DNA from 4 places in the Streptomyces sp. NPDC107654 genome. Region 2 is predicted to be linked to each of the others. Evidence: riboswitches for the same ligand, from Rfam matches in the RefSeq annotation. Region 2 holds a riboswitch; each other region holds the start of a gene.
The links. Region 2 has a riboswitch for cyclic di-AMP ahead of ACZ7N4_RS08630 (C40 family peptidase). Riboswitches for the same ligand answer to the same signal wherever they lie in the genome.
Positions count from the first base shown of each region.

Region 1: another riboswitch for cyclic di-AMP. It lies ahead of ACZ7N4_RS25450 (transglycosylase SLT domain-containing protein); the one in region 2 lies ahead of ACZ7N4_RS08630 (C40 family peptidase).
Region 3: another riboswitch for cyclic di-AMP. It lies ahead of ACZ7N4_RS16950 (M23 family metallopeptidase); the one in region 2 lies ahead of ACZ7N4_RS08630 (C40 family peptidase).
Region 4: another riboswitch for cyclic di-AMP. It lies ahead of ACZ7N4_RS33905 (M23 family metallopeptidase); the one in region 2 lies ahead of ACZ7N4_RS08630 (C40 family peptidase).

Region 1 is NZ_JBVKBI010000015.1:120,252-125,722, forward strand. Features, by position in the region: gene ACZ7N4_RS25435 (M56 family metallopeptidase) at 1-198, opposite strand, end outside; gene fahA (fumarylacetoacetase) at 439-1,656, opposite strand; gene ACZ7N4_RS25445 (HAD family hydrolase) at 1,936-2,754, shown strand; gene ACZ7N4_RS25450 (transglycosylase SLT domain-containing protein) at 2,997-3,482, opposite strand; cyclic di-AMP (ydaO/yuaA leader) riboswitch at 3,488-3,667, opposite strand; gene ACZ7N4_RS25455 (polyprenyl synthetase family protein) at 4,191-5,201, shown strand.
Region 2 is NZ_JBVKBI010000004.1:76,951-82,421, reverse strand. Features, by position in the region: gene pcrA (DNA helicase PcrA) at 1-1,848, opposite strand, end outside; cyclic di-AMP (ydaO/yuaA leader) riboswitch at 2,111-2,280, shown strand; gene ACZ7N4_RS08630 (C40 family peptidase) at 2,291-3,673, shown strand; gene ACZ7N4_RS08625 (hypothetical protein) at 3,693-4,046, opposite strand; gene ACZ7N4_RS08620 (C40 family peptidase) at 4,447-5,471, shown strand, end outside.
Region 3 is NZ_JBVKBI010000008.1:223,558-229,028, reverse strand. Features, by position in the region: gene ACZ7N4_RS16960 (M16 family metallopeptidase) at 1-1,268, shown strand, start outside; gene ACZ7N4_RS16955 (M16 family metallopeptidase) at 1,265-2,653, shown strand; cyclic di-AMP (ydaO/yuaA leader) riboswitch at 2,862-3,022, shown strand; gene ACZ7N4_RS16950 (M23 family metallopeptidase) at 3,035-3,790, shown strand; gene ACZ7N4_RS16945 (GntR family transcriptional regulator) at 4,008-4,694, shown strand; gene ACZ7N4_RS16940 (HPr family phosphocarrier protein) at 4,899-5,180, opposite strand; gene ACZ7N4_RS16935 (bifunctional acetate--CoA ligase family protein/GNAT family N-acetyltransferase) at 5,360-5,471, shown strand, end outside.
Region 4 is NZ_JBVKBI010000029.1:21,789-27,259, forward strand. Features, by position in the region: gene ACZ7N4_RS33900 (aldo/keto reductase) at 1-923, opposite strand, end outside; gene ACZ7N4_RS33905 (M23 family metallopeptidase) at 995-2,032, opposite strand; cyclic di-AMP (ydaO/yuaA leader) riboswitch at 2,042-2,208, opposite strand; gene ACZ7N4_RS33910 (PP2C family protein-serine/threonine phosphatase) at 2,365-3,636, opposite strand; tRNA gene ACZ7N4_RS33915 (tRNA-Met) at 3,760-3,833, shown strand; gene ACZ7N4_RS33920 (dihydrofolate reductase family protein) at 3,932-5,062, opposite strand; gene ACZ7N4_RS33925 (MarR family winged helix-turn-helix transcriptional regulator) at 5,127-5,471, shown strand, end outside.

The DNA.
Region 1 (5,471 bases), on a different contig from region 2:
GACGGTGTGGAAGACGGCCGCCGCGCCCAGCACCAGCGCGGTCAGGCAGCACAGCAGCACGGTCGCGACCAGGCACTGCCACGCCCACAGCGCGACCACGGGTTCCCGCTCGGGCCACGCGGCACGGGTCAGCGCGCGCGGTGCCGGTACGGCGGCCGTGAGGGCCACGACGCTCAGCAGGAGCAGGCAGACGGTCATGCCGGGGCTCCGGTTCCTGTTCGGAGAGGTGTGCGGGTGTCGGTGGTTCCGGGCACGCGGCACGCGACGGCGGCTCGCGCGCGGTGCGTGTCCCCGCCAGTATGACGAAGACGGGCGCTGCGAGTCAGGTGTCGGCGGCGATCCGGCCGGACCGTGGCACACGCGTGGGCGGTTCCCGCACGCCACCCGCGCGTGCCCGTGCCGCCGGGCCGGCGCCGGCCCGGCGGCACCCGCCGCGGGTCAGCCCGACACGACCCGCCCGCTGACCTCACCCAGCCCCACCCGGCGCCCGTCCGCGCCGGGAGCCCAGGCCGACAGGGTCACCACGTCGCCGTCCTCCAGGAACGTCCGCTTGCCGTCGGGGAGTTCAAGTGGGTCGCGGCCGTTCCAGGTCAGCTCCAGCAGGGAGCCGCGCTGGTTCTCGTCCGGGCCGCTGACCGTGCCCGAGCCGTACAGGTCGCCGGTGCGCAGCGAGGCACCGTTGACCGTCATGTGGGCGAGCTGCTGGGCGGCGGTCCAGTACATGGTGGAGAACGGGGGTTCGGAGACCACATGGCCGTTGATCGCGACGGAGATGCGGAGGTCGTACCCGCCGGGCTCGGTGCCGGGCGCCGAATCGTCCAGGTAGGGCAGCAGCGGGTGCGTGCGCTGCGGGGGTGCCACGCGCGCGTGCTCCAGCGCTTCGAGCGGGGTGATCCACGCCGACACGGAGGTGGCGAAGGACTTGCCGAGGAACGGGCCGAGGGGGACGTACTCCCAGGCCTGGACGTCCCGCGCGGACCAGTCGTTCAGCAGGCACAGGCCGAACACGTGCTCCCGGAAGTCGCCGAGCGCGACCGGGCTGCCCAGCCGGGAGGGCACGCCCACGACGAAGCCGACCTCGGCCTCGATGTCCAGCCGGATCGACGGGCCGAAGACGGGCGCGGGGTCGCCGGGGCCCTTGCGCTGCCCGGACGGCCGTACGACGTCGGTGCCCGAGACGACGACCGTGCCGGAGCGGCCGTGGTAGCCGATCGGCAGGTGCTTCCAGTTGGGGGTGAGGGAATCCTCGGCGTCCGGGCGGAAGATCTGGCCGACGTTGCGGGCGTGGTTCTCCGAGGCGTAGAAGTCGACGTAGTCCGCGACCTCGAAGGGCAGGTGCAGGGTCACCTCGGACAGGGGGTGGAACAGCGGCTCGACGGTCTCGCGGTGTGCCGGGTCCGTGATCCAGGAGGTGACGGCGCGCCGTACGTCCGACCAGGTGGTGCGGCCGGCGGCGAGCAGCGGGTTCAGGGTGGGCCGGGCGAGCAGCGCCTGGTGGGGCGAGCCGAGCGCCGCGGCCGTGGCGCCCGCGTCGAGGACGTGGTTTCCGAGCCGGACGCCGATCCTCCGCTCCGTGCTGCCGGAGGGCGAGAACACGCCATAGGGGAGGTTGTGCGGACCGAAGGGGTCGCCCTCGGGGACGTCGAAGGGGGGCATGGGGTGCTGCCTCACTCTCATCCGGGCCATGCACGGCGTGGCGTTCCATGTGATCGGGCCACACGTTACGGCCGACTCGCATGTCTTGGGCAGTGCCGCACTCCGGAGAGCCGTTCACCGCGTGCGCGGTCGTCGTCGTACGCCGGTCCGTCCCGGCCGGCGCACGTGCCGGAGGCACACTCATTCCGACGTGCGCGTACGCCACTTGAAGCCGTAGGGCGGCCAAGTGCCTGAAAAGACAGGTGAGTCGGCGGGGCGCCGTGTCCGTATTCTCGGATCATGGAACCCTCCCCGGCATATGCACTGATCGCCACTGACCTGGACGGAACGCTGCTGCGCGGCGACGACACCGTCTCCGACCGGTCGCTCGCCGCGCTCGCGCGGGCGGTGCGGGCCGGTGCCCGGCACCTGGTGGTGACAGGCCGCCCGGCGCCGCGGGTGCGGCCGCTGCTGGCGGCCCTCGGCTGCACGGGGCTCGCGGTGTGCGGACAGGGAGCGCAGGTCTACGACGCGGGGTTACACCGTCTGCTGTGGTCGGTCCGGCTGGACCGGGAGCTGGCCGAGACCGCGCTCGGCAAGATCGAGGCGGAGGTGGGGCAGGTCTACGCGGCGGTCGACCAGGACGGCGTGGACGGGCTCACGCTCATCGAACCCGGCTACCGGATGCCCCACCCGACACTGCCCGCGGTGCGCGTCGGCCGGCGGGACGAGCTCTGGCGTGAGCCCATCAGCAAGGTGCTGCTGCGGCACGCCTCCCTGTCCGACGACGAGCTGGCGGCGGTGGCCCGCTCGGCGGTGGGTTCGCTGGCGACGGTCACCATGTCGGGGCCGGGGACCGTGGAGCTGCAGCCGAGGGGGGTGACGAAGGCGACCGGACTGGCACTGGCCGCCGAGCGGCTCGGGGTGGCGGCCGACCGGGCCCTCGCCTTCGGCGACATGCCCAACGACATCCCGATGTTCGACTGGGCCGGGCGCGGTGTCGCGATGGCCAACGCCCACCCCGAACTGAAGGCGGTGGCCGACGAGGTCACCTTGTCGAACGAGGACGACGGCATCGCCGTCGTCCTCGAAGGCCTCTTCCCGACCGACCGGCCGTGATGCCCGGCCGTGACGACCGAGGGTGAAGACCGAGGGCGAAGACCGGCCGTGCGACCGGTCGACGGTGACCGCCGGTCGACGGTGACGTCCGGTCGACGGTGACGTCCGGTCGACGGTGACCACCGGTCGATCGTGACGGCCGACCGGCCGTGATGACCGGTCGACCGTGACGTCTGACAGACCGGGATGGCCGACGGACCGGGATGTCGGGAGAGAAGGGTGCGGCGGCCGGCCGGAGCCGGTCAGTACGCGCCGAACACGTTGTCGATCGACCCGTACCGCGCGGCCGCGTAGTTGCAGGCGGCGGTGATGTTCGCGACCGGGTCGTAGATGTTGAACGAGGTTCCGGCGACGTGGTACGCGTTGAAGGTCGGGTCGATGACCTGGAGCAGGCCCTTGGACGGGATGCCCTTGGCGGCGTTGGAGTCCCAGAGGTTGATGGCCGTCGGGTTGCCCGAGGACTCGCGGATGATGTTGCGGTAGATGCCGTTGTAGGTGCCCGGGATCTTCTTCTCGGCCATGATCGCGAGCGACTCGCGGATCCAGCCGTCCAGGTTGTTCGGGTATCCGGCGGGGGTGGTGGCCGTCGTGGAGGTGCTGGGGGCCGCGGAGGCGCTGGTCGCGCCGATGAGCGGCAGGGTGAGGACGGCGACGCCGGTGCCTGCGGCGGCGAGGGCGCGGACGAGGCGGCTGTTCCGGGTGCGGCGGTGCTGAACGGCAGCGGACATGGGGGTGTTCCTCTCCGGCGCCTGCGAGGTGAGCTGTCGGGTTCGGGCGAGGAGGTGCCCGGCCGCGCCCTGGAGAGGCACGGCTTCACCCCGAGCCGTACCGGTGCGGCGTGTGCCGACCGGCCCGGCGAGTTACCTGGGGTCCCCCGCTCCTGCCGTACGAATGAGTTCGTCGATGGGTTATGCGGGCGGCGGCAGGATTCGGCGTCCGCCCGACGGCCCGGAACGTATGCGAGAGCACATGTCGGGAACAAGTACCGGATTCATACAACGGGCGATTTGACCTTGATCGACGTTGTATGGGGCGCTTGATCCTTTGCTATTGCCAAGCCTCAACTCGCTTGTGCGGCAAGGGGTGGCGGGGGTCGCGGGGTGTGGGCCGGGTATACGGGGCGCGTGACCCAATTCACGAAATGGCAAATCGCTTCAAATCGGGCATGGGGGAATAGGGGGATTCGCCCCTAAGGTGACGGAAGGGAGGGTGTGGAGAGGTTGCGAAACAGTGCCCGTATTGCTGTTAAGTCAATAAATGTCCGTTCTTACTATGTGATCAAGACCATGCCGGTCGTGGTCCCATACCGCCCGGGGTGGACCGGTGGGCGCTATCGGTGATCGAAACGGGACCGGATACGCTGACTTGAGTGAGGGCAGCGACCTATCGACAAACCGTGTAATCGCCAGCAGACACCAGCAGACAGGAGACCCCTCGTGACCGTCGTCGGGCCGTTCGGGCTGAGCGTGCGGGACCAGGCTCTGGAAGCCGATGTCCAGGCCGGATTGACGGCTGTCGAGGAAGGCTTGCTCGAAGCCACCAAGAGCGAGGTCCCGTTCATCACGGAGGCCGCGCAGCACCTCGTGCGGGCCGGAGGGAAGCGTTTCCGGCCACTCCTCGTGATGCTCGCCGCCCAGTTCGGCGACCCCTACGCGCCGGGCGTCGTACCGTCGGCCGTGGTCGTGGAGCTGACCCACCTGGCCACGCTGTACCACGACGACGTCATGGACGAGGCGGCCGTACGGCGCGGCGTGGACAGCGCCAACACCCGCTGGGGCAACTCCGTCGCGGTCCTCACCGGTGACTTCCTCTTCGCCCGCGCCTCCCAGATCCTCGCCGACCTCGGCCCCGAGGCGGTCCGGGTGCAGGCCCTGGCGTTCGAACGGCTGGTCACCGGCCAGATCCTGGAGACCGCGGGCCCCTCGGACGGCCGTGACCCGGTCGAGCACTACCTGGACGTGCTCGGCGGCAAGACGGGCTCCCTGGTGGCGGTCTCGTGCCGGTTCGGCGCGATGATGTCCGGTGCCGGCGAGCGGGTCGTCGACGTGCTCACCCAGTACGGCGAACGGCTCGGGGTCGCCTTCCAGCTCGCCGACGACGTCCTGGACATCGCCTCCGACTCCCACGAGTCCGGCAAGACCCCGGGCACCGACCTGCGCGAGGGCATCGCGACCCTGCCGGTCCTCCGGCTGCGCGAGCGGGCCGCCCGGCTGGGCCTGCCCGAGGACATCGCGCTGTGCGAGCTGCTCGACTCCGACCTCAGCGACGATGCCCGGCACGCCGAGGCGCTGGCCGCGCTGCGCGCGCACCCCGCGCTGGAGCAGGCCCGCCGGGACACCGTCCGGTACGCGAAGGAGGCGCGGGCCGCGCTCGCCCCGCTGCCCGAGTGCGACGCCAAGGCGGCCCTGACGGAGCTGTGCGACGCGGTCGTGCACCGCGCCGGCTGACGACGCGGTCGTGCACCGCGCCGGCTGACCGAGCCGACGTATCGCGCCGGCCGGCCGGGCCGCCGAACTGCGCCGGCCGACCGGGCCGACGTACCGGGCCGACGTACCGAGCCGCCTGCCCGCGCCGGCTGACCGGCCCGGCCACACGTACCGGCGCCGGCCTCCCGCACGACCCCTACGGGTCGGGTGGAGACTTCGGCGCCGTGTGTCATACCGCAGGTGGACCCGGAGTTGCCTCCGTGGGCTGACGCCTCCTCACGGCCGATTTGG
Region 2 (5,471 bases):
GGCGAGCGTGCTCTGCTCGCCCTCACCGCGCTCCTGCTCGAACTCCAGGGCGACGGCGGCGAGTTCCTGGAGGTTCTCGATCCGGGTCTCGTCCTGCGGGTCGGTGGAGGCCTGCAGTTCGGCCAGGTAGCCGGTGCGTTCGAGGACCGCCTCCAGGACGGTCGCCGGACCCGCGCCGGACTCCACGATGGTGCGCAGGTCCTCCATCAGGGTGTTGAACCGCTTGACCGCGTTGGTGGAGCGCGCGGCCATGCCGTACGCCTCGTCCACCCGCTTCAGGGCCTGCGGGAAGCTGATCTTCTCGCGCTGGGAGAGGGCGTCGATCATCGCCTCCGCGCGCTCGCCGATGCCCCGCTTGGGCACGTTGAGGATGCGGCGCAGCGGCACCGAGTCCTCCGGGTTGGCGAGGACGCGCAGGTAGGCGAGGACGTCCCGGACCTCCTTGCGCTCGTAGAAGCGGACCCCGCCGACGACCTTGTAGGGCAGGCCGACGCGGATGAAGACCTCTTCGAAGACACGGGACTGGGCGTTGGTGCGGTAGAAGACGGCGACGTCTCCCGCGCGCGCGTCGCCCGCGTCGACCAGGCGGTCTATCTCCTCGGCGACGAACTGGGCCTCGTCGTGCTCGGTGTCGGCGACGTACCCGGTGATCCGGGCGCCCTGGCCGGCGTTGGTCCACAGGTTCTTCGGGCGGCGGGACTCGTTGCGCTCGATGACCGCGTTGGCGGCGGACAGGATGGTCTGCGTGGAGCGGTAGTTCTGCTCCAGAAGGATCGTCGTCGCGTTTGGGTAATCCTCCTCGAACTGGAGGATGTTGCGGATCGTCGCGCCCCGGAAGGCGTAGATCGACTGGTCCGCGTCACCCACGACGCAGAGTTCCGCGGGCGGGACGTCGTACTCGCCGGGCGGGGTGTCGGCGTCCTCCGCGGCGCGCTCGCCCGTGCCGACCAGTTCGCGCACGAGCGCGTACTGGGCGTGGTTCGTGTCCTGGTACTCGTCCACCAGGACGTGCCGGAAACGGCGGCGGTAGTGCTCGGCGACGTCCGGGAATGCGCGCAGCAGGTTGACCGTCGTCATGATCAGGTCGTCGAAGTCCAGCGCGTTCGCCTCGCGCAGCCGCGACTGGTACATGGCGTAGGCCTGGGCGAGGGTCTTCTCGAAGCCGTCCGTGGCCTGGGCGGCGAAGTCCTCCTCGTCGATCAGCTCGTTCTTCAAATTGCTGATCTTGGCGCTGAAGGACTTGGGCGGGAAGCGCTTGGGGTCGAGGTCCAGGTCGCGGCAGACCAGGGCCATCAGGCGCTTGCTGTCGGCGGCGTCGTAGATCGAGAAGGACGAGGTGAAGCCGAGCTTCTTGCTCTCCCGGCGCAGGATGCGCACGCACGCGCTGTGGAAGGTCATCACCCACATCGCGTTCGCGCGCGGGCCGACGAGCTGCTCGACGCGTTCCCTCATCTCGCCCGCGGCCTTGTTGGTGAAGGTGATCGCGAGGATCTGGCCGGGGTGGACGTTGCGCTCCGCGAGCAGGTACGCGATGCGGTGCGTCAGCACGCGGGTCTTGCCGGAGCCGGCACCGGCGACGATGAGCAGCGGGGAGCCGGCGTGCACGACCGCGGCGCGCTGGTTCTCGTTCAGCCCCTCCAGGAGTGCCGCCGGGTCGAGCGCGGGACGGGGGGCGCCGTCGCGGTAGTACGCGTCCCGGTCCGGTGGCACGTCGAACTTCCCGCCGAACAGGTCGTCCGGAACCCGCTCCGGAGCGTGGTCGTCCTCGGGCGGCGGCGGGGGCTCCTCCTCGTGCCCGCGAGGGGCCTGGAGGTCCGCCAGGAAGCTGTCGTCAAAGAGGCTGCTCATCGCTCTCCGAGTCTAGGGCGCCCCACCGACAACCGGTCCCCGTCCCCGGAACCCGCCACCGTCGCCGGAGCGTCCGTCTTCCCGCCTACGACGCCTTTCCCCTGCTCACGCACGGGAAGCACCCGGTCACGGACACATGAAACCGCCTCGAGGTCACGGAAATGTATCGGACATACCGCGCACCAACCTTCACAGAAGACACACGAGTTGGCTAGGTTGCCGTCAGGCCGCACGACCCCTCTCCGGCGAACCTCGCCGGGCCGCGCGGCCTCCGCCGAGTCCGGCGCGCCCCGCACGGTGCCCGGAGCCGGGGACCCACCGATCCTGGGGTGAATCGGCCGACTCCCGCCCGGGACGACGCCGTAGGGCAACCCTTCCGAGCATCCCGCCCGAACCCGACAGCTAACCCGGTAGGCGGCAGCACGGGAAGGAGTCGCCTCCCTTGGCGTCGCACCGCAAGCCGCGCCCCGGCGGAACCCCGGGAGCGGGCATCCGCACCCCCGCCCTCGCGGGCCCCGCCCTCGCCACCGCCGCCCTCACCTCGGTGGCCGTCCTGTCCCAGACCGCCGAAGCCGCGCCGGCGGCCGGTGACGGCAGGCCGAGCCTGGAGGAGGTCGAGCGCAAGATCGAGGATCTGTACCGCAGAGCGGAGTCGGCGGCCGAGGCGTCCGCCGCGGGCCGGGAGTGGGGCGGACGGTCGGACCGGGGGGCCGCCCGCGCGGAGCGCGGGACCGGGCGGACGGAACGCGGGACCGGGCCGGATGGGCGAGGGAACGGACCTGCTCAAGGGGCCGAGCGCGGGACCGGGCGGACCGAGCAGGCCGAGCGCCGGGCCGGGTGGGTCGAACGGTCCGGCGGGCGGGGTGCGCGGGGCGACCGGGTCGCGGAGGGCGCCGGGGCGGCCGGGGCGGACGTTCCTCGGCACGGCGCCGACAGCCTTCAGCGGCTCCGGGACGAGGTCGCCCGGCGCGCCCGGCACCGCGCGCTTCCCGGCCTGCGCGGCATGATCCCGGCCCAGCGAGGCACCGGCCGGGACGAGGACGGCCACGCTGCGGCCGCAGGCACCACGGCCGCCGGGGCCACGCTCGCCGGCGGAACCACGCGCACCGGGGGTACGGCTCTCACGCCGCCTGTTCGCCGTACGCCCGTCGCTCCGCCCGTGCCGGACACGGCCGCCCTCGCACCCGTGGGAGCCGGCAGCCTCACCGCCTCCGCCGACGCCCGCGACGCAGCCGTATCGGCCGCCCCACCCGCTCAGGCCACCCGGACCACCAGGGTCGTCGCTCAGGCCGCCGAGGCCGCTCACGCCCGCCACACCGCGGCAGCCCCCGCCCCCACCACCCCGCAGGGCGCCGGCGCCGGCCCCAAGGCGGCCAAGGCCGCCGTGCGGAAAAAGCTCGCCCACGCGCGCGTGCTGCTGTCCGAGCGAATCGTCCAGGCCGCCGCCGCGCCCTCGGGGACGTACGCGACCAAGGCCAGGAAGGCCATCGCGTTCGCCCGCGCCCAGCTCGGCAAGCCGTGCGTGTGGGGTGCGGCGGGTCCGGATTCCTACGACTGCTCGGGCCTCACCCAGGCCGCCTGGAAGTCGGCCGGCGTCACCCTGCCGCGCACCGTCCGCGAGCAGGCCGGCGCCGGGACCCCGGTCGCGCCGGCCGACGCCCGCCCCGGTGACCTCGTCTTCTTCCACGACGACGCCCGCCATGTCGGGCTCTGCACGGGTGACGGCATGGTGATCCACGCGCCCAGGCCGGGCGCGTACGTCCGCGAGGAACCGGTGTCGGGCACCGGCGAGCCGGCCGTCCACAGCGTGGTGCGGCCGGGCTGAGACGGGGGCGCGTCGAGGATCAGGTCCAGAGGACGGCGATGAAGATGTTGGCCGTGGTGAGCAGGCCGACCAGCCCGAAGAGGCCCTTGTCGACCCGTTCCTCGTCGCGCTTCACATAGACCAGGCCGAGGATCACGATCAGCAGGGCCAGCTTCACGCCGATCTTGACGTTGTTGACGTGGTGGTCGTCGGCCTGGTTCAGGCCGACGAGGGCCACGCCGGTGACCAGCATGGTCAGCGCGCCGTGCAGCATCCCGGGCACGAACCGGGCCGTGCCCTGGCCCATCGCCTTCATCTGGGTGAGGAAACCACCGAGCAGCGCGGCGATACCGATGATGTGCAGGCCGACGAAGAGATGGGTGAGTGCGTCCATGGAGCCGGAGCCTAACCGTGAGCCACCGGGCCTCCGCCACCGGGCCGGAACCTTGCATAAATCCGCCCCTTAGCACCCCACAGCACACAGCAGTCCCACTTTCCGCCCTTCGGTCACCACGCACAGTAAATGCGACGACTGCCACCCACCGACGCGGACACATCCGGTCACTTCAGGGACCGTCCGCACCACTTCCGCACACTGCGTTACCAAGTCGTCACTCTCCGGCCTAGCGTCCTCCCCCAGGTGACCGCCTCCCCCACCGCCGTCGGACCGGGAGCGGCAGTCGGTCACCACCGCCGAGAAAGGCCCGGCGACGGCCCGCTCCCCCTGTGCGGGGCCGCCACGGAGCGCTGACCGCTCGGTCACAGGAGACGTACGGAAGGACGTGACGGTCCAGGTGGCATCCCACCGCAAGCCCCCGCAACGCCCGCTCAGCGGCCATACGGCCCGGACGGCGGCCACGCTCGCCCTGGCGGGCGCGGCCGCCGCGACGGTCTTCGACGGGACGGGTCACGCCGAGCCCCGGCTGACGCCGGCGCAGGTGAAGGCCAAGGTGGACACGCTGTACCGGGAGGCCGAGGCCGCCACCGAGAAGTACAACGGGACCAAGGAGAAGGCGGACGCGGCCCAGCGGCGGCTGACCACGCTCCAGGACGAGACGGCCCGCGAGCGGACGAAGCTCGACTCGGCCAGGGAGGCGCTGGGTTCGTTCGCGGCGGCGCAGTACCGCGACGGCGGCATCGACCCGGCCTGGCAACTGGCCCTCTCCAGCGACCCGGACCGGTATCTGGACGGCGCCGCGTTCGCCGAACGGGCCGGTGACCGGCAGGCCGCCGCGGTCTCACGAGTGCGCCGGCAGCTGCGGGAGATCGAGCGGTTGCGCGGTGCCGCGCGCATCGAACTGAGGTCGCTGCGGTCCCGGCAGGCGGAGCTGAACCGGCAGAAGAAGACCGTCACCGGCAAGCTGGACGAGGCCCGGCGGCTGCTGGCGCGGCTGACCCCGCGGCAGCGGACGGAGGTCACCGGTGCCGATGGCGCGGGCGGGGCACACGCCTCACGGTCGGCCGCGGACCCCAGGAAGCCCCTGGAGCGGGCCGGGTCCGCACCGGCCCCCACGGCACGCGCGGCGGCGGCCGTCGCCTACGCCTACGGCAAGCTCGGCAGCCCCTATGTGTGGGGCGCGACCGGCCCGAACGCCTTCGACTGCTCGGGCCTGGTCCAGGCCGCCTACCGCTCCGCCGGCATCTCCCTGCCCCGCACCAGCTACGCCCAGATCAACGCGGGCCGGCGGGTCTCCCGCTCCGAACTCCAGCCGGGAGACCTGGTGTTCTTCTACTCCGGGATCAGTCACGTCGGCATCTACGTGGGCAACGGGCAGATGATCCACGCCCCGAACCCCTCGGCACCGGTGCGCCTGGCCCC
Region 3 (5,471 bases), on a different contig from region 2:
ACGACGTCGGCTCCCGCCACGAAGTCAAGGGGCGTACCGGCCTGGCTCACCTCTTCGAGCACCTGATGTTCCAGGGCTCCGCGCAGGTGAAGGGCAACGGCCACTTCGAGCTGGTGCAGGGCGCCGGCGGTTCGCTCAACGGCACCACCAGTTTCGAGCGCACCAACTACTTCGAGACCATGCCCGCCCACCAGCTGGAGCTGGCGCTCTGGCTGGAGGCCGACCGCATGGGCTCGCTGCTGGCCGCCCTGGACGACGAGTCCATGGAGAACCAGCGGGACGTCGTCAAGAACGAGCGCCGCCAGCGCTACGACCACGTGCCGTACGGCACCGCCTTCGAGAAGCTGACCGCCCTCTCCTACCCGGAGGGCCACCCCTACCACCACACGCCGATCGGCTCGATGGCGGACCTGGACGCGGCCACCCTGGAGGACGCCCGCCAGTTCTTCCGCACCTACTACGCGCCGAACAACGCGGTGCTCTCCGTGGTCGGTGACATCGACCCCCAGCAGACCCTCGCCTGGGTCGAGAAGTACTTCGGCTCCATCGCGTCCCACGACGGCAAGCCCGCCCCCCGCGACGGATCCCTCCCGGACGTCATCGGCGAGCAGAAGCGCGAGGTCGTCGTGGAGGAGGTCCCGGCACGCGCCCTGATGGCCGCCTACCGGCTCCCGCACGACGGCACGCGCGCGTGCGACGCGGCCGACCTCGCCCTGACCATCCTCGGCGGCGGCGAGTCCTCCCGCCTGTACAACCGGCTGGTGCGCCGCGACCGTACGGCCGTCGCGGCCGGTTTCGGCCTGCTGCGCCTGGCCGGCGCGCCCTCCATGGGCTGGCTGGACGTGAAGACCTCCGGTGACGTCGAGGTGCCCGTCATCGAGACCGCCATCGACGAGGAGCTGGCCCGGTTCGCCGCGGAGGGCCCCACGCCCGAGGAGATGGAGCGCGCCCAGGCCCAGCTGGAGCGCGAGTGGCTGGACCGGCTCGGCACGGTCGCCGGCCGCGCCGACGAACTGTGCCGGTACGCCGTCCTGTTCGGCGACCCGCAGCTCGCCCTGACCGCCGTCAACCGCGTCCTGGAGGTGACCCCGGAGGAGGTCCAGGAGGTGGCCAAGGCCCGTCTGCGGCCCGACAACCGCGCGGTCCTCGTCTACGAGCCGAAGTCCCCTGAGGCAGTCCCGGACGCCGGGGTTCCCGAGGACCCGGAGCAGGAAGCGACCGTGGAGGCGGGCCGCGACGAGACCGAGAACGAGGAGACGGCCAAGTGACCCAGCTCGCCACGATGGACTTCCACCCCCAGCCGCAGCCGGGCGAGGCCAGGCCGTGGGCGTTCCCGGCGCCCGAGCGCGGCACGCTCGACAACGGCCTGACCGTGCTGCGCTGCCACCGCCCGGGCCAGCAGGTCGTCGCCGTCGAGGTGCTGCTGGACGCGCCCCTGGACGCCGAGCCGGCCGGCCTGGACGGCGTCGCCACGATCATGGCGCGGGCCTTCTCCGAGGGCACCGACAAGCACTCCGCCGAGGAGTTCGCGGCCGAGCTGGAGCGTGCGGGGGCCACCCTGGACGCCCACGCCGACCACCCCGGCGTCCGGCTCGGCCTGGAGGTCCCGGCCTCCCGCCTGGCCAAGGGCCTCGGCCTGCTCGCCGACGCCCTGCGCGCGCCCGCCTTCGCCCCGGGCGAGGTCGAGCGGCTCGTCCGCAACCGCCTGGACGAGATCCCGCACGAGCTGGCCAACCCCGCCCGCCGCGCGGCCAAGGAACTCTCCAAGGAGTTGTTCCCGGCCACCTCGCGCATGTCCCGGCCGCGCCAGGGCACCGAGGAGACGGTCGAGAAGATCGACGCGGCGGCCGTGCGCGCCTTCTACGACCGTCATGTGCGGCCCGCCACGGCCACCGCGGTCGTCGTCGGCGACCTGACCGGCATCGACCTGGACGAGCTGCTCGGCGACACCCTGGGCGCCTGGACGGGCACCCCGGGCGAGCCCCGGCCGGTGCCGCCGGTGACCGCCGACGACACCGGGCGCGTGGTCATCGTGGACCGGCCCGGTGCCGTCCAGACGCAGCTGCTCATCGGCCGGATCGGTCCCGACCGGCACGACCGCGTCTGGCCCGCCCAGGTGCTCGGCACGTACTGCCTCGGCGGCACCCTCACCTCCCGCCTGGACCGCGTCCTGCGCGAGGAGAAGGGCTACACCTACGGCGTGCGCTCCTTCGGGCAGGTCCTCAGGTCCGCGCCCGACGGCACGGGCGCGGCGATGCTCGCCATCAGCGGCTCCGTGGACACGCCGAACACCGGCCCGGCGCTGGACGACCTGTGGAAGGTGCTGCGGACCGTCGCGGCGGAGGGCCTGACCGACGCCGAGCGGGACGTCGCCGTGCAGAACCTCGTCGGCGTGGCCCCGCTGAAGTACGAGACCGCGGCGGCCGTCGCGAGCACGCTGGCCGACCAGGTCGAGCAGCACCTGCCCGACGACTTCCAGGCGACGCTGTACCAGCAGCTGGCCGCCACGGGCACGGTGGAGGCCACCGCGGCCGTCGTGAACGCCTTCCCCGTGGACCGCCTGGTGACCGTCCTCGTCGGTGACGCTTCGCAGATCAAGGCGCCGGTGGAGGCGCTCGGCATCGGCGAAGTGACCGTGGTGGCGGCCGAGTAGCGCCGCGCGCGCGTGGGCCCTGGCGACCTACGGGTCGTCAGGGCCCCGCTGTTCCACTCGCTCCCTCAGATGCCCGTTTTGGGGCGGAGGTTGCCTGTCTGCCCTGTGGGATGCGCTACAAAAACCCGGATCCGTTTGAGGATTGAAAGCGGGCCGCCGTAGCGTCGTCCGGGCTGTTCGTCAGGCAGTGCGCCGCACCCGCGGCACCGGACAGTCATCGCCGAGTCCCCGTACGGCGCGAGCCAGGGGAGCCGGGGACCCACCGTCCCTGGGGTGAATCGGGCGCCCGCGCGGCTGCGAGGGGGCTCGTAGGAGACCTTCCTGCTCCGAACCCGTCAGCTAACCCGGTAGGCGAGAGGGAAGGAAAGGACCAGCCACTTCATGGCGTTCATGTGCGCCACCGGGAAGCATCGCAAGCCCGGCCGGGTCAAGCGGACCACGGCTCAGGCGGCCGGCGTCGCGGCCCTCACCACCACCGGTGTCATCGGCACCCTCGCCGCCTCCCCGGCGCTCGCCGCCGAGAACTCCGCGGAGCAGACCGGTCTCGTCCCCGTCCTCGCCGTGACCGAGGACGTCCCCGAGCAGATCGACGCGCAGGCCGCCGCCCAGCAGCAGGCCGCCGAGCAGAAGGCGGCCGAGGAGGCCGCGGCGAAGGCCGCCGCCAAGCGGGCCGAGGAGGTGCGGGCGGCCAAGGCCCGTGCCGCCCGCGAGGCGGAGCGCAAGCTGCTGAACACCTTCGTCGCCCCGATCGCGCACTCGTACGTCTCCACCGCCTACCAGGCCAGCAGTTCCCTGTGGTCCTCCGGCTCGCACACCGGCATCGACTTCCACGCGGCCAGCGGCACGGCCGTCCACGCGGTGGGTTCGGGCACGGTCGTCTCCACCGGCTGGGGCGGCGCGTACGGCAACCAGATCGTGATCCGGATGGCCGACGGCATGTACACCCAGTACGGGCACCTGTCGTCCATCGGCGTCACGGTGGGCCAGAAGGTCGTGCCGGGCCAGCAGATCGCCCTGTCCGGCGCCACCGGCAACGTCACCGGCCCGCACCTGCACTTCGAGGCGCGCACGTCCCCCGAGTACGGCTCGGACGTCGACCCCGTCGCCTACCTCCGCAGGCACGGCGTGAACATCTGACGCCACCGCACGGCTGTCCGAAGCCCCGGCTCATCGAGCCGGGGCTTTCGCCGTTCTTCACTGTGTCCGCCGGATGTGCTGACCAAAAAATATCCATGGATCGCCGCCCGCCGTCGGAAATTCCGGCTCATTGGAATAGAGTCACGGAAACACCCGTCCATCGTCGGCGTACACGTCTTTCGTCGGCGTTTCACGGGGATCGAGGCGGAGGTCGGTCATGCGTATTCCGGCGCATTCGGTGTGCACGGCGATCCGGGACGACATCGTCGCCGGCGTCCACGGGCGCGGCAGCCGGCTCACCGAGGAAGTCCTGGCCCGCCGGTACGGCGTCTCGCGCGTCCCCGTGCGCGAGGCCCTGCGGACCCTGGAGGCCGAGGGGTTCGTCGTGACGCGCCGGCACGCGGGCGCGTGCGTGGCCGAGCCGACCGAGCAGGAGGCAGCCGACCTGCTGGAGATGCGGATGCTGCTGGAGCCGCTGGGCGCCGCCCGGGCCGCCCGGCGGCGGACCGAGGCCCATCTGAAGGTGCTGCGCGGCCTGGTCCGGCTGGGGCAGGAGCGGGCCAGGAGGGGCGGCAGCGAGGATCTCCGCTCGCTGGGCGGCTGGTTCCACGAGACGCTCACCCAGGCCTGTGGCAGCCCCTCACTGACCTCCACGCTCACGCGGCTGCGGTACAAGATCGCCTGGATGTACACGGTGGAGGCGCCGAAGAGCCCCGTGGAGTCCTGGGCGGAGCACGGGGCGATCGTGGACGCGGTGGCACGCGGGGACGCCGAGCGCGCGCGGGCGCTCACGACCCTGCACGCCGAGCGGGCGGCGGACGCCCGTCGACTGCGCTTTTCGGTGGCGGCCGAGCGTGTGAGGACTTCGCAACACCCCGTACACACGTCGGGTTCGCGGCATTAACACGGGCGCCGTATACAAAGACAATGTATGTCCGGGCGGGGTGTTTCGGCTGCCCTTGTTTATCGCGCCCGGAATTAAGGAACCGGCCGAGCGCGTAAAATGGGCGGCGAATAGACGGAACGAAGGCCGGGCTGTGCCCGGATACGCCGAAGCCGCCCCGCCCCGAAAGGCGACGCGGCTCCGGTGCTCTGCGCGACGGCTCGCTCAGACGGTCTCGGGCAGCTCCTCCAGGCCCTCGGAGACCAGCTTGGCCAGACGGTCGAGGGCGGCGTCCGCGCCCTCGGCGTCGGAGGCGAGGACGATCTCCTCGCCACCCTGGGCACCCAGGCCCAGGACGGCCAGCATGGAGGCCGCGTTGACGGGGTTGCCCCCGGCCTTGGCGATCGTCACCGGGACGCCTGCGGCCGTGGCGGCTCGGACGAAGATGGAGGCGGGGCGGGCGTGGAGGCCCTCGGCCCAGCCGACGTTGACGCGGCGCTCAGCCATGTGTTGCTGCCCTTCGGTGTTCAGGGTTGTCTAGACCAGTTTCCCACATCGTGAAGCGTGCCCGGAGAGGACCCGCGTCCCCTCTCGGTGTGGCGCCGGACCGCGGCCTCGGTCCGGCTCCTCCGTCCCCCACAGACTGCCTCGCGCCGTTGTCGTACGCGAGCCGTACTCTGGGGCCCATGCAGACCTCGGCGGACCGGCAGGACCGGCACCAGTACCCCGCCCACTGGGAGGCGGACGTGGTGCTGCGCGACGGTGGCACCGCGCGCATCCGGCCCATCACCATCGATG
Region 4 (5,471 bases), on a different contig from region 2:
TTCGCCACCTCGGCCTCCGTCAGCTTCAGCCCGGCCACCCCGAGCAGCGCCGGAAGCTGTTCCACCGTGCGCGCCGAGGCGATGGGGGCGGTGACCGTCGGCTGGGCGGCGAGCCAGGCCAGGGCGACCGTGGCGACCGGGGCCTCGTGGGCCGCGGCGACCTCGTCCAGGGCCGCCAGGACCTTCTGGCCGCGCTCGGAGCCGGCGTACTCCCGGGCCCGGCCGGCGCGGGCACTGTCCACGGTCGTGCCGGGCCGGTACTTGCCGGTGAGGAAGCCCGCGGCGAGGGCGAAGTACGGGACCGCGGCGAGGCCCTCCCGGGCCGCGAGGTCCTGCAGCGGGCCCTCGTAGGTGTCGCGGGAGACCAGGTTGTAGTGGGGCTGGAGGGCGACGTAGCGGGCGAGGCCCTCGCGGTCGGAGAAGTCGAGGGAGGCCTTCAGGCGCTCGGCGCCGATGTTGGAGGCGGCGATGTGCCGGACCTTGCCGGCCTTCACCAGCTCGTCCAGCGCGCCGATGATCTCCTCGACCGGCACCTCGGGCTGGTCGAAGTGGGTGTAGTAGAGGTCGATGTAGTCGGTGCCCAGGCGGCGCAGGGAGGCGTCGGCGGCGGCCTTGATGTTGGCGGCGGACAGTCCTTGGTACTCGGGGTGCTGGCTGACCTTGGTGGCGATCACGACGTCGGAGCGGTTGCCGCGGGCCTTGACCCACTTGCCGATGATCGTCTCGGACTCGCCGCCCTGGTTGCCCTCGATCCAGGCGGAGTAGGCGTCGGCGGTGTCGATGAAGTTGCCGCCGGCCGCCCTGTAGGCGTCCAGGACGGCGAAGGAGGTCTCCTCGTCGGCGGTCCAGCCGAAGACGTTGCCGCCCAGGGAGAGCGGGAAGACCTCGAGGTCGGAAGTGCCGAGTTTACGTAGTGACGTCATACGTCATGTCAACGCCGGCGGCGGATGATCGCATTCCGCCACCGGCGCCGGATTTCGGCGGAGGGGATCGCTCAGGGGGTGAGGCCCTTGCCGTGCAGCCACGCCATCGGGTCGATGCCGGTGGGCTGGCCGCCGGGGTGGACCTCCAGGTGCAGGTGCGGGCCGGTGACGTTGCCGGTGGCGCCGACGCGGCCGATGACCTCGCCGGTGGAGACCTTCTGGCCGGCCGTGACGCTGATCGAGGACTGGTGGCAGAACCACAGCTCGGTGCCGTCGTCGAGGGTGAGGATCGTGCGGTAGCCGTAGGCGCCGGCCCAGCCCGCCTCGGTGACCGTGCCGCTGTGGACGGCCTTGATCAGGGTGCCGGTGGGGGCGGCGAAGTCGAGGCCGGTGTGGTGGCCGGAGGACCACATCGACCCGGCCTGGCCGAAGGTCGAGGTGATCGTGTACGAGGAGGTCGGCAGCGTGTACTGCTCGGCCAGCTTGGCCAGCCGCTCCTTCTCGGCCTTCTTCGCGGCGGCGGCCTCCGCCTCCTCCTTGGCCTCGGCGGCCTTGGCGGCGGCCTGCTTCTCGGCCTTGGCGGCGGCGTCGGCGGCCTGCTTCTCGGCGGTGGCGAGGGCGACGGCGGTGGCCTTGCTCTCGGCCTGGCCCTGCTGCTGCTCGGCCTGGGCCATGATCCGGTTGCGCAGGGCCTCGCCCGCGTCGGTGCTGTCCTCGCCGTCGGCTGTGGTCACGCCGACGCTGCTCAGCGCGGTGGTGCCGGCCTCGGCGGCCTGGGTGTCGGCGGAGCCGTCGTCGAAGAGGGAACCGACGGAGGGCATGTCGGGCAGGGAGAGGGAGACCGGTGGCTTACCGGTGTTGGCGCTGGCCATGCCGCCCGCGCCGACCGCGGCGATGACGCCGACGCCGAGGACGGTGGAGCTGCGCGCGAAGCCGCCGCGCTGCTTGGCGACGCGGTGCCGGCCGCGGACCGGGGCGACGGATTCCGCGGTGGGGTTCCACTCCTCCCACGGGCCCTCTTCGGCGCGGCGGGCGACGTGGCCGAACGTCTCGTCGTCGCGCTGTGCCGGTATGAACGGGGCTTCGGGGACAGGCCGGTTGGACGCCACGCGGGCGTGCTCCTTTCCTTCCTCCGCCTACCGGGTTAGCTGACGGGTTCGGAGCAGGAAGGTCTCCTACGCGCGTATACCGGTCGTGGACTCCATGAGTTCACGGCGGTACCCGCGTGATTCACCCCAGAATGGTGGTTCCCCGGCTCCCTTGCGGGATTCGGCGCGTGCGCACGGAGCCGCCTCTTGTGACGGCTGGGACGACCGCGCTGCGTTATCGAACGTTAATAGACCCGACAGTCACTTTCCAAGCCGTTCGACTTGATCATTAAGGTCTTTACCGGCGGATGTATCACCCATTACTCCGCCAAACCCGGCGAGTTGACCGGCCTTCAGCAGTGTTCAGGAGTCACTTCAGGTTTTGATGGTGACTCAGATGTTATGCGTACGGCGCTCGCGCACTCACCGTCGGTGACGTCCCGTGGGGGACGCCGCACGGCGAGCAGCGCCATGTCGTCGGTCATGCCGCCGCCGGAGTGCCGGCGCACCTCGGCCGCGAGCCGTTCGAGCAGCGCGGCCGGGCCGGGGAAGGCGCGCCCGGCGAGCCGCCGTTCGGGGTCGTAGAAGCGGCCGTGGGCGTCCCGGGCCTCGGACAGGCCGTCGGTGTACAGGAGCAGGGTGGCGCCGCCGGGGAAGGCGGCCTCGGCGGCCCGGTCCGGCCACCGGCCCAGCCCGGCCATGCCGAGCGGCAGCGCGGGCTCGCCCGGGGTCAGGACGCGCAGGGTGCCGTCGGCGTGCAGCAGCAGCGGCGGCGGGTGGCCGCGGTTGACGATCCGTACGACACCGTCGCCGTGCGGGAGTTCGGCGAGGACCGCCGTGGTGAACCCCTCGAAGGCGTCGATCCCGTCGCGCCGGGTGCCCTCACGGGCCAGTGCCCGCTCCAGCCGCTCGGCCACCTCCTCCAGCGTGGCCTCCTGCTCGGCCGCCTCCCGGAACGCGCCGATCACCACGGCCACGGCGGCGACCGCGCCCATGCCCTTGCCGCGCACGTCCCCGACGACCAGCCGGACGCCGTACGGGGTGTCCTGCACCGCGTACAGGTCGCCGCCGATGAACGCGTCCTGCCGTGCCGCCTCGTACCGGGCGGCGATCTCGAAGCCGCCGATCCGGGGGTCGGGGTCCGGCAGGACGGCCCGCTGGGCGGCCTCGGCGATCTCCCGGGCCGAGGCGAGCTTCCGGTCACCGCGGCGGACGACCCGGTTGATGGCGACGGCCAGCAGGGCGACGGTGGCGACGGTGACCACGTCGGTGAGCGTGCCCACGGCCGGATGGACCCCCGCGTCGGCGTGCACGGCGTAGGCGGCGGCGAGGGAGGCGAGGCCGGTGAGCACGGTGGTGCGCAGCGAGGAGAGGGGCGCGGCGATCAGCGGGGCCGCGGTGAAGAACGGTACGGGGGTGAACTGCTGCGGGGTGAGCAGGCCGTAGCCGATTCCGCAGACGATCAGCAGGGCCGGCAGGGCGCGGGCCTGCGCACGCGGGCTCGGACGGCGCCGGGCCCGTACCGGCACCGGCCCGGCGCCGAGGCCCGGGGCGGGCACGGGGTCACCGGGGAACCGGCCTCCCGCCCTGGCGTACGGGCTCTCCTCCACCTGTCCAGGGCGCACCGCGTGTCTCCCACATGTCCGACGTGCCTCCAGGTTTCCGGGCCCCGGAGCGGGCGGCTACCGCTGTGGACCAAAGGGGTGTGCGAGCGGCCCCGAGAATGACGTACACTGGAGTCACAACGACGCGGGGTGGAGCAGCTCGGTAGCTCGCTGGGCTCATAACCCAGAGGTCGCAGGTTCAAATCCTGTCCCCGCTACTGAAGGCCCAGGGCCCGGAATCCCAAGGATTCCGGGCCCTGGGTGTTTCCGCCCCCGCCGCGCCCGCGACGCGGCCGGCGGCGGACGGCCGGGGCGTTCACGGCAGGTGGGCGTTCGGCGCCTTGGCGAGATCCTCCAGCTCGAGGAGTACGACGACCTGCGCGCCTGCGGCGGTCAGCACGCCCGTGCCGTCGGCCGAGGCGACGAACGTGTCGGGTTCGCGCCAGGCGGTGACCACCCGGCGCACCCCCGCCCGAAGGATCAGCTCGGCACACGGCGCCGGACGCGACGCACGGCGGGCGCACGGCTCCAGACTGCTGTACACGGTGGCGCCGGACAGCCGGGGCTCGGCCGGATCGATCTTGGCGAGGGCAGCCTCCTCCGCGTGGGCCACGGGATCGGCGCCTTCGCGCGAGTACCCGCGGGCCAGCTCCGTACCGTCGGCGGCGACCACGACCGCGCCGACGCTGAACGCCGTCTGCGAGGGCGGGCACAGCGTGGCGAGTTCGCAGGCGGTGCGCAGCCAGTGGCGGTCGGCGGCGGTGGACAGCGGGCCGGTGCCGGGGGCGGTGGGCACGTACCGCATGAGGACGACGTCCTCGATCCGGCGGGTGTCGAGCAGGCGCAGGCGTCCGGCCTGGTAGCCGCCGGGTCCGAACAGGCGCGGGGCCGCCGGGTCGCCGACGAACAGCGGGGCGAGCACCAGCTGCAGCTCGTCGGCGAGGCCCTGGCGGAGGAGCTGGGTGTGGACCGTGCCGCCGCCCTCGACCATCAGGCGCCCGACGCCGCGCTCGTCGTGCAGGTGCTCCAGCAGGGCCCGCCAGTCGAGGGCGGCGCCGAGCGGGACGACGTCCGCGGTGCGCCCCAGGAGGCGGGCTGCCCGCTCGGCGCCCCGGTCGGTGCTGTAGACGAGTTTCTCCCCGCCGGTGTGCCAGAAGTTGGCCCCCGGGTCGAGGTCGCCGGTGGCCGTGACGGTGACCTTCAGCGGGTACTCCGGCCTGCCCTCCGCCACCCGGGCCGCGCGCCGCTCGGCGGAGTTGACCAGCAGACGGGGGTTGTCGGCGCGGATCGTGCCGGCGCCGACGAGGATGGCGTCGACGGAGGCCCGTACCGCGTCGACCCGGTCGAAGTCGGCCGGGCCGGACAGCAGGAGCCGCTCGGGGCCGGTGTCGTCCAGGTAGCCGTCGAGGGAGACGGCGGCGGACAGCAGCACGTACGGCAGGGGCATCGGCGCCCTCTCTTCCGGAGGCGGACGGCTTGGTTCAAGTTTTAAACAAACCTACACTGGCGGCATGACGACCCGCTGGCTCACCCCCGAGGAGCAGCGCGCCTGGCGCGCCTACATCGCCGCCTCCCGCCTCCTGGAGGACGCGATCGACCGGCAGCTCCAGCAGGAGGGCGGCATGCCGCACCTGTTCTACTCGGTGCTGGCCAACCTCTCCGACGCGCCCGAGCACCGGCTGCGCATGACCGACCTCGCGGAGACGCTGAAGATCACGCGCAGCCGGCTGACGTACGTGGTCACCCGGCTGGAGCGGGACGGCCTCGTGCGCCGGGAGGACTGCCGCCGGGACAAGCGCAGCTCGCTCGCGGTGCTGACGGACGAGGGGACGGCCGTACTGGAGCGTACGGCACCC